3 regions of the Streptomyces sp. NPDC056628 genome follow, and region 2 is predicted to be linked to each of the others. Evidence: riboswitches for the same ligand, from Rfam matches in the RefSeq annotation. Region 2 holds a riboswitch; each other region holds the start of a gene.

Region 1 (3,235 bases), on a different contig from region 2:
GTCGTCCCACTCCTGCGCCCCGGGGTGGCCCTTGGCGAGGTCCGCGGCATGCGCGGCGATCTTGTAGGTGATGACGCCGGTCTTGACGTCGTCACGGTTGGGCAGGCCCAGGTGCTCCTTGGGCGTCACGTAGCAGAGCATGGCGGTGCCCCACCAGGCGATCATCGCGGCACCGATGCCGGACGTGATGTGGTCGTACGCCGGCGCGACGTCCGTGGTCAGCGGGCCGAGCGTATAGAACGGAGCTTCATCGCAGATCTCCTGCTGAAGGTCGATGTTCTCCTTGATCTTGTGCATCGGGACGTGTCCCGGGCCTTCGATCATGGTCTGTACGTTGAAACGCTTGGCGATGGTGTTGAGTTCCCCGAGCGTCCGCAACTCCGCGAACTGCGCCTCGTCGTTGGCGTCCGCGATCGACCCCGGCCTGAGGCCGTCGCCCAGCGAGTAGGTGACGTCGTAGGCGGCGAGGATCTCGCAGAGCTGCTCGAAGTTCTCGTACAGGAAGCTCTCCTTGTGGTGCGCCAGGCACCACGCGGCCATGATCGAGCCGCCGCGGGAGACGATGCCCGTCTTGCGGTTCGCCGTGAGCGGCACGTACGGCAGGCGCACGCCCGCGTGGACGGTCATGTAGTCCACGCCCTGCTCGGCCTGCTCGATGACCGTGTCCTTGTAGATCTCCCAGGTCAGTTCCTCAGCCTTGCCGTCGACCTTCTCCAGCGCCTGGTAGAGCGGCACCGTGCCGATGGGGACGGGGGAGTTGCGCAGCACCCACTCGCGCGTGGTGTGGATGTTGCGGCCGGTGGAGAGGTCCATGACCGTGTCGGCGCCCCAGCGGGTCGCCCAGGTCATCTTCTCGACCTCCTCCTCGATGGAGGAGGTCACGGCGGAGTTGCCGATGTTGGCGTTGACCTTCACCAGGAACCGCTTGCCGATGATCATCGGCTCGATCTCCGGGTGGTTGACGTTGGCGGGCAGGACCGCCCGCCCCGCGGCGATCTCCGCACGGACCACCTCGGGGTCGACGTTCTCCCGGATCGCCACGAACTCCATCTCGGGGGTGATCTCCCCGCGGCGGGCGTACGCGAGCTGGGTGACCGCCTGTCCGTCGCGGCCGCGCCGGGGCTGACGCGGCCGTCCCGGGAACACCGCGTCGAGGTTGCGCAGACCCCCTCGCGGCGCTGTGTGCTTGATGCCGTCGTCCTCGGGCCGGACGGGCCGGCCCGCGTACTCCTCGGTGTCCCCGCGGGTGACGATCCAGTTCTCCCGCAGCGGGGGCAGCCCGCGGCGGACGTCGGTCTCGGCGGCTGGATCGGTGTACGGGCCCGACGTGTCGTACAGCGGGACCGACTGCCCGTTGGTGAGGTGCACCTGGCGGACCGGCACCCGCAGATCGGGGCGTGAGCCCTCGGTGTACGCCTTGTGCCAGCCGATGGACTTCCCGGCCTCTGCGGAGACTTCGCCCTGCAGGGGCGATTCGTCCTGGTTCGAGGCAGGCGTGCGCGCGTCCTTGATGGTCATGAGACCTACTCCCTACGCCGGCATTACCCGGTAACAGGTTCGGCGGTCGACGCAGCGGTATCCGTCTGCCGACGTTTCATGTGGAACGTCACTCGTGACGAGTGATGTTTCATGTGAAACATCGCTGGGACGGAGGTCAGCGCCCTCTCAGCCCGGTGCTCCGAGCTCCCGCGTGTACAAAGGTGGTTCCACGCTAGCGCCAGTTCGGGCGCGCTGAACAGAGGGCCCTCTCCGTTCTTGCGATGATCGATCGGTGACCACGATGCATGAACCTCCGTACCCGCCGCGCGAACCGCGCCGCGGCCAAGGCCCGGGAAACGGCCCCGCGCGGCACAACGACCGTGACGAGCGGCGGGGTTCGGGAGCGCCCGGGGACGGGCCCGACAGCGGGCACGAACACGGGCATGGATCCGGGCACGGGCACTCCCACAGCCATTCCCACGGTCCGGCCGCTCCTGTCTCCCGGCATCTGCGCAAGGTCATCGCGGCCGTCCTGATCCCGTTCGCCGCGGCCGTGGTGGTCGGCCTCGCGGTGCTCTGGCCGGGCGGTGCCCCGGCGCACGAGCGCACCGGGGTCGGCTTCGACCGGCAGACCCAGCAGGCCACGGTCACGAAGGTGGTCGAGCTGAGCTGCAAGGAGGTGGGCGCCGGCGGAGCCCCGCCGCCCGCGGACACCGCCGCCGCGGAAGGCTCCTCCACCGGCGAGGGCTTCTCCGCGGCGCGGGAGGAGAGCGGTACCTGCAAGAAGGCGACGATCCGCGTCGACACGGGGAAGGACAAGGGCCGTACGTTCACGGAGATCGTCCAGCCCGACCAGTCACGGCAGTTGAGCGAAGGTCAGGAGGTCGTGGTCGCCTACGAGCCCTCTGCCCCCAAGGACCTCCAGTACGCCGTCGCCGACGTCAACCGGCGCGTCCCGCTCTCGGCGCTCGCCGGGATCTTCGCCGTCGCCGTCGTGCTCGTCGGGCGGCTGCGGGGCGTCATGGCCCTGGTATCACTGGCGATCAGCTTCCTGCTGCTCAACTTCTTCATCCTGCCGGCGATCCTTCAGGGCTCGAACCCGCTGGTCGTCGCGGTGGTGGGGGCGAGCGCCATCATGCTGATCGCGCTCTACCTGTGTCACGGCCCGTCGGCACGTACGTCGGTCGCGGTCCTCGGCACGCTCACCTCGCTTCTGCTGATCGGGCTCCTGGGCTCGGTGTTCATCGACTGGGCAGCGCTCACCGGCAACACCGACGACAGCACAGGCCTCATCCACGGCCTGTACCCGTCGATCGACATGAGCGGTCTGCTGCTGGCCGGGATCATCATCGGCTCGCTCGGTGTGCTCGACGACGTGACGGTCACCCAGACGTCCGCGGTCTGGGAGCTGCACGAGGCCAATCCGACGATGGGCTGGCGCGGGCTGTACCGGGCGGGCATCCGCATCGGGCGCGACCACATCGCGTCGGTCGTCAACACGCTCGTCCTCGCCTACGCGGGCGCCGCGCTGCCCCTGCTGCTGCTCTTCTCCATCGCCCAGAGCGGCGTCGGCACGGTCGCCAACAGCGAGCTGGTGGCGGAGGAGATCGTGCGGACGCTGGTGGGCTCCATCGGCCTCGTCGCCTCCGTGCCGGTGACGACGGCCCTGGCGGCCCTGGTGGTGTCGGCCGACCGGCCCGAGCCCGGCACGGCGCCCGTGGGGGCCCGTCCGGCCGTGGCGGGCCCCGCACCGGCC
Region 2 (3,235 bases):
GGCGGCGGGGACGTGCAGCGCGCGGTTCTCACCCCGGCGTACGGCGATGAGCTGGCCCTCCTTGACCAGCTGCCGGACGCGGGTCACCTCGACGCCGAGCATCTCGGCGATGTCGGGGACGGTGAGCCAGGCGGGGACGAGAGCATCGATCTTTGCGTCAATCTCGGTCACGGGAACAAGCCTGCCATCTGGCACCGACAGTCGGAAGTCAGGCCGGTCCGGCCGGGCGCGGCCGCCTGCCCGTGCGTCACGCCAACGCCGCCTTCAGGGGCCGCGCGGGGTCCGTCAGCAGCGAGGCGTCCATCGGCGCCCCCGCCTCGATCAGCCGCCGTCCCTGGGCGAGGTCCCGGGGGCGGCCCACCGCCAGGAGGGCGGCCAGCCGCCCCTCGCGCAGCCAGCACACCGACCAGGCGGGGCCGGCCGGGTCGCCGCGCCACAGCAGCGTGTCGGCGCCCGGGTGGTGTCCGGCGTACTGCACGAACCGGCCGAACTGCTCGGACCAGAAGTAGGGCACGGGGTCGTAGCGCGCGGTGGTCTCGCCGAGGATGTCGGCGGCGACCGTGCGGGGCCCCTGGAGGGCGTTGTCCCAGTGGTGGACCAGCAGCCGCTCGCCGTAGCGCCCGGACGGGAAGGAGGCGCAGTCGCCCACCGCGTACACGTCCGGGGCGGAGGTGCGCAGCCGGTCGTCGGCCAGCACCTCGCCCTGCGCGCCGAGCGCGATGTCCGAGCCGGTGAGCCAGGCGGTGGCGGGCCGGGCCCCGATGCCGACGACGACGGCGCCGGCGGGCACGCGCGTGCCGTCGCCCAGGACGACGGCGCCCTGCTCGACGCGCTCCACGCGCGTGCCGGTGCGCAGCACGGCCCCGCTGTCCGCGTACCAGGCGGCCATCGGCTCGGCCACCTCGGCGGGCAGGGCGCCCGCGAGCGGCCGCTCGGCGGCCTCCACGACGGTCACCGCGCAGCCCGCCTCCCGGGCGGCGGTGGTGAACTCGGCTCCGATCCAGCCCGCGCCGACGACCACGACGTCGTGCTGCCGGGCGAGCACCGGGCGCAGCCGCTCGGCGTCGTCCAGGGTGCGCAGCAGGTGCACGCCGGGGACGCCCTCGGTGCCGGGCAGCCGCAGAGGTTCGGCGCCGGTGGCGAGCACCAGCGCGTCGTAGGGGACGGGCCCGGTCTCGGTGTCCAGGACGCGGTCGGCGGTGCGGACGCCCAGCACCTCGCAGCCGAGCCGCAGTTCGACGCCGAGCGCCTCGAAGTCGACGTCGAAGGCGGAGCCCTCGGCGGTGCCGAGCAGCACGGCCTTGGACAGGGGCGGGCGGTCGTACGGCTGGTGGGGCTCGGCGCCGATCAGGGTGATCGTCCCCGAGAAGCCCTTCTCCCGCAGGGCGACCGCCGTCTGTACACCGGCCATGCCGGCGCCGGCGACGACCACGGACCGCTGCGACTGGGTGGTTGGCTCGCTCACCTGATCACCATAGACACGTGACGTGCCGTCAGTCAGGACGCGGGACCTGCTCGACCACACTGGTGCCGCTGCCCGGCTGCGACTCCCACTCCCAGGTCTCCGTCAGCCGCACGCGCCCGTCGGGGAGTTCGCCCACCGTGGACACGCAGTGGCCCGAGGAGGTCGTGCCGTCCCGCTTGAGCTGCACATACCGGAAGTCCAGCCGGTCGCCGTCCCGGGTGCCGACGAGGTGCCCGCGCACGACGTCGCCGCCGCCGTACTCGGCCCAGACCACGCCGTCCTGCTCGTGGTACGTGAACCGGGTGCGCGTCCCCACCTGCCCCGGCGCCTGGTCGGCGACGGGGGCGAGGAGGAGACCGTCGAGCGAGCGGGCCATGCGGGGAGGCTCCCTTACCGATACCTGGGACTGCGGGCTAGGGTGGCCACCGTAGAGCACTCGCGGGAGCCCGGACGCACCGGGCTGAGAGGGAGGCTGGCGGCCTCCGACCGTACGAACCTGATCCGGGTCATGCCGGCGAAGGGAGGGGCTGGACGCCCATGTCCTCACGTACGTCAGACGTCCTCGTCGTCGGGGGCGGGATCATCGGCCTGGTCACGGCGTGGCGGGCCGCGCAGCGCGGGTTCGCCACGGCCGTGGTGGACCCGGAGCCGGGCGGCGGGGCCGCCCAGGTGGCGGCCGGGATGCTGGCCGCGGTCACCGAACTCCACTACGGCGAACAGAGCCTGCTCGGCCTGAACCTCGACTCGGCCCGCCGCTACCCGGACTTCGCGGCCGAGCTCGCCGACCTCACCGGACACACCCTCGGCTACCGCCGGTGCGGCACGCTGGCCGTGGCCCTCGACGCGGACGACCGCGCCCACCTGCGGGAGCTGCACGCCCTGCAGACCCGTTCGGGGCTGGACTCCGAGTGGCTGACCGGCCGGGAGTGCCGGCGCCTGGAGCCGATGCTCGCGCCCGGTGTGCGCGGTGGGCTGCGGGTGGACGGCGACCACCAGGTCGACCCCCGGCTGCTCACCGGGGCGCTGCTGGAGGCGTGCGAGCGGGCCGGTGTGACCTTCCACCGGGCCTGGGCCGAGCGCCTGGACGTCACGGCGGACCGGGCGACGGGGGTCACCACCACGGAGGGCACGGCGCTGCGCGCGGACCGGGTGGTCCTCGCCGCCGGCAGTCGGAGCGGCCGGCTCGCGGGCGTCCCGGACGACGTACGGCCGCCCGTGCGGCCCGTGAAGGGGCAGGTGCTGCGGCTGACCGTGCCGCGGGGCCTCGCGCCGTTCCTGAACCGGACGGTGCGGGCGATGGTGCGGGGCAGCCAGGTGTACCTGGTGCCGCGCGAGAGCGGGGAGCTGGTCGTCGGGGCGACGAGCGAGGAGCTGGGCTGGGACACCACGGTGACCGCCGGCGGCGTGTACGAGCTGCTGCGCGACGCCCACGAGCTGGTGCCCGGCCTCACCGAGCTGCCGCTGGCCGAGACCCGGGCGGGCCTGCGCCCCGCCTCCCCCGACAACGCGCCGCTGCTCGGCCCGACCGCCCTGGACGGGCTGCTGCTCGCCACCGGGCACCACCGCAACGGCGTGCTGCTCGCGCCGGTCACCGGGGACGTCCTGGCGCATGTCCTGACCACCGGTGAACTGCCGGACGTTGCGCGTGACTTCACGCCGTTGCGGTTCGCAGCCGCCCCCCAGGAGCAGCCGGCATGAACATCTCGCTCAACGGGCAGCGGCGGCGGGTCGCCCCCGGCACGGCGCTCGACGCCGCCGTCCGGCTGCTCA
Region 3 (3,235 bases), on a different contig from region 2:
ACCGTGCGGTCGCCGCGCCGTCACGGACGCGTCGACCAGACGCAGGGTGCTCTCCCGCCGCCGTACGGTCCAGGCGTGCACGGCGAGGATCGTGCCGACCGCCAGGAACTGCACGATCGTCAGCACGGCGGCCGTGGACAGGTCGAAGATCTCGGAGGTCTGCCGGTAGATCTCGACCTCCAGAGTGGAGAAGGCCGGACCGCCGAGGATCTGGACCACACCGAAGGAGGTGAAGGTGAACAGGAAGACCATGAGCGCGGCGGCGGCCACGGCGGGCCCGAGCGCCGGCAGGGTGACGGTCCGCCAGGCGGTCCACCGGGACGCCCCGAGCATCCGCGCGGCCTCCTCCTGCCGGGGGTCCAGCTGGGCCCAGAGGCCGCCCACCGTCCTTACGACGACGGCGTAGTTGAAGAAGACGTGCGCGAGCAGGATGGCCCACACGGTGGTGTCCAGCCGTACGCCCCACAGCTCGTCCAGCAGCCCGCCGCGGCCCACGAGCGCGAGGAACGCCGTGCCGACGACGACCGTCGGCAGCACGAACGGCACGGTCACCACGGCCCGCAGGACCTGTTTGCCGGGGAAGTCGAAACGGGCGAAGACATAGGCGCCGGGCAGCGCGATCAGCAGGGTGAGCGCGGTGGAGGCGAGGGCCTGCCAGGTGGTGAACCACAGCACGTGCCGGATGTCGGACTGCCCGAGCACGTCCCACAGCCGACCGAACCGCCACGCCCCGTCGACGTTCAGGCCGCGCGCGACGATCGCGGCGACCGGGTAGGCGAAGAAGACCGCGAAGAACGCGACGGGCACGGCCACGAGACCGAGCCTCGTCGCCGCGCCCCGCGTGCGGCGTGCCGTTACCTCAGGACGAGCGAGGTCCACGACTTGACCCAGTCGTCACGGTGGGCGGCGATCTTCGCCGGGTCCATGGTCTCGGGGTTCTTCGCCGGCGGCCCGTACTCCGTGAACTCCTTCGGCACCTGGGCGTCCTTCCGCACCGGGTACACGAACATGTTCAGCGGCATGTCCTCCTGGAACGTCTTGGTCAGCAGGAAGTCGATCAGCGCCTTGCCGCCCGTGGGGTTGCCCGCGTTACTGAGCAGACCGGCGTACTCGACCTGCCGGAAGCAGGTGTCGTCCACGACACCCGTCGGCGCGGTCGAGGGCCGGGGGTCGGCGTAGATCACCTCGGCGGGCGGCGAGGAGGCGTACGACACGACGAGGGGCCGGTCGCCCTTCGCCTTCTTCCCGCCGGCCGAACCGGAGAACTCCTCGTTGTAGGCCTGCTCCCAGCCGTCGACGACCTTGACGCCGTTGGCCTTCAGCTTCTTCCAGTAGTCCGGCCAGCCGTCGTCGCCGTACTTGGCGGCGGTGCCGAGGAGGAACCCGAGGCCGGGCGACGAGGTGGAGGCGTTCTCGGTGACGAGGAGGTTCTTGTACGCGGGCTTGGCCAGGTCGCCGAACGAGGTGGGCGGGTCCAGCTTGCGCTCGCTGAAGTACGCCTTGTCGTAGTTGACGCAGATGTCGCCGGTGTCGACGGGGGTGACCCGGTGCTTGCCCTGGTCGACCCGGAACTCGGGCAGGACCCGGTCGGAGCCCTTGGCCTCGTACGACTGGAACAGGCCGTTGTCGAGGGCCCGGGACAGCAGGGTGTTGTCCACGCCGAAGAAGACGTCGCCCTGCGGGTTGTCCTTGGTGAGGATGGCCTTGTTGACGGCCTGCCCCGCGTCGCCGTCCTCGAGGACCCGGACCTTGTAGCCGGACTGCTTCTCGAAGCCGGCGAGGACGTCCTTGGACACGGCCCACGAGTTGTGGCTGACCAGGGTGACGGTCCGCGAACCGCCGCCGCTGCCGCCGGCACCGTCGTCGGACGAGCCGCAGGCGGTCAGCACCGGCAGGGCGACAAGACCGAGCCCGACGCCGAGGGCCGTGGCCTTCTTGGTGATGCTCACTGAATTCCTCCTGGGGTGACCAGGAAGAGACGCGGCCCTGCCCGTGGCCCCCGGGGGGCTCGGGCAGGGCGCAACAGCTCGAGTGATGACCGATCTCCCTACCCAGAATGACCTGGGCCAGGTTCGGAGGGTCTGCGGCCGGTGCCGCACTCTCAGCGCTGTGGCGCTCCCCTGTCGGAATATGCAGATGTGTGGACGCCGGTCAGACTACCGCTCGGTGGCGGCGAGCTGACCACACGCCCCGTCGATCTCCTGACCACGGGTGTCCCGGACCGTCACCGGTACACCGTGGGCGGCGATGGCCTCCACGAACGCCTTCTCGTCCTCGGGCCGCGAGGCGGTCCACTTCGAGCCCGGCGTCGGGTTCAGCGGAATGAGGTTGACATGCACGGGCTTGCCCTTGAGCAGCCGCCCGAGCCGGTCACCGCGCCAGGCCTGGTCGTTGATGTCCCGGATGAGCGCGTACTCGATGGACAGCCGGCGGCCGGTCTTCGCGACGTACTCGAACCCGGCGTCCAGCACCTCGCGCACCTTCCACCGTGTGTTCACGGGGACGAGGGTGTCGCGCAGCTCGTCGTCGGGGGCGTGCAGCGAGATGGCGAGCCGGCTCTTGAGCCCTTCATCGGCGAGCCGGTGGATGGCGGGCACGAGCCCGACGGTGGAGACGGTGATCCCCCGCTGCGAGAGCCCCATCCCGTCCGGCTCCGGATCGGTGAGCCGCCGGATGGCGCCGACGACCCGGTTGTAGTTGGCGAGCGGCTCGCCCATCCCCATGAAGACGATGTTGGACAGCCGAGCGGGCCCCCCGGGCACTTCCCCGTCCCTGAGCGCCCGCATCCCGTCAACGATCTGATGGACGATCTCAGCGGTGGACAGATTCCGGTCGAGCCCCGCTTGCCCGGTGGCACAGAAGGGACAATTCATCCCACACCCGGCCTGCGAACTGATGCACATGGTGACCCGATCCGGGTACCGCATGAGCACGGACTCGACGAGGGTCCCGTCGAACAGCCGCCACAGCGTCTTACGCGTGGTCCCCTGGTCGGTCGACAGATGCCGCACGACGGTCATCAGCTCGGGCAGCAGCTCCTCCCGCAGCTTGGCGCGGGACCCGGCGGGGATGTCGGTCCACTGCTCCGGATCGTGCGCGTACCGCGCGAAGTAGTGCTGCGAGAGCTGCTTGGCACGAAACGGCTTCTCGCCGATCGCGGCGACGGCGTCCTTGCGCTCACCGGGCGTGAGATCGGCAAGATGCCGCGGCGGCTTCTTGGCTCCGCGCGGGGCGA

What was found. Region 2 has a riboswitch for thiamine pyrophosphate ahead of thiO (glycine oxidase ThiO). Riboswitches for the same ligand answer to the same signal wherever they lie in the genome.
Region 1: another riboswitch for thiamine pyrophosphate. It lies ahead of thiC (phosphomethylpyrimidine synthase ThiC); the one in region 2 lies ahead of thiO (glycine oxidase ThiO).
Region 3: another riboswitch for thiamine pyrophosphate. It lies ahead of ACFRAC_RS22255 (thiamine ABC transporter substrate binding subunit); the one in region 2 lies ahead of thiO (glycine oxidase ThiO).

What each region holds. Positions count from the first base shown of each region.
Region 1 covers NZ_JBHTWG010000004.1:107,426-110,660, forward strand. Annotated here, with positions in the region: gene thiC (phosphomethylpyrimidine synthase ThiC) at 1-1,518, opposite strand, end outside; TPP riboswitch at 1,511-1,700, opposite strand; gene ACFRAC_RS08085 (YibE/F family protein) at 1,772-3,235, shown strand, end outside.
Region 2 covers NZ_JBHTWG010000008.1:193,214-196,448, forward strand. Annotated here, with positions in the region: gene ACFRAC_RS14060 (Rv2175c family DNA-binding protein) at 1-171, opposite strand, end outside; gene ACFRAC_RS14065 (NAD(P)/FAD-dependent oxidoreductase) at 248-1,432, opposite strand; gene ACFRAC_RS14070 (hypothetical protein) at 1,494-1,841, opposite strand; TPP riboswitch at 1,894-2,005, shown strand; gene thiO (glycine oxidase ThiO) at 2,003-3,163, shown strand; gene thiS (sulfur carrier protein ThiS) at 3,160-3,235, shown strand, end outside.
Region 3 covers NZ_JBHTWG010000018.1:125,932-129,166, forward strand. Annotated here, with positions in the region: gene ACFRAC_RS22250 (ABC transporter permease) at 1-879, opposite strand, end outside; gene ACFRAC_RS22255 (thiamine ABC transporter substrate binding subunit) at 855-1,949, opposite strand; TPP riboswitch at 2,027-2,132, opposite strand; gene rlmN (23S rRNA (adenine(2503)-C(2))-methyltransferase RlmN) at 2,157-3,235, opposite strand, start outside.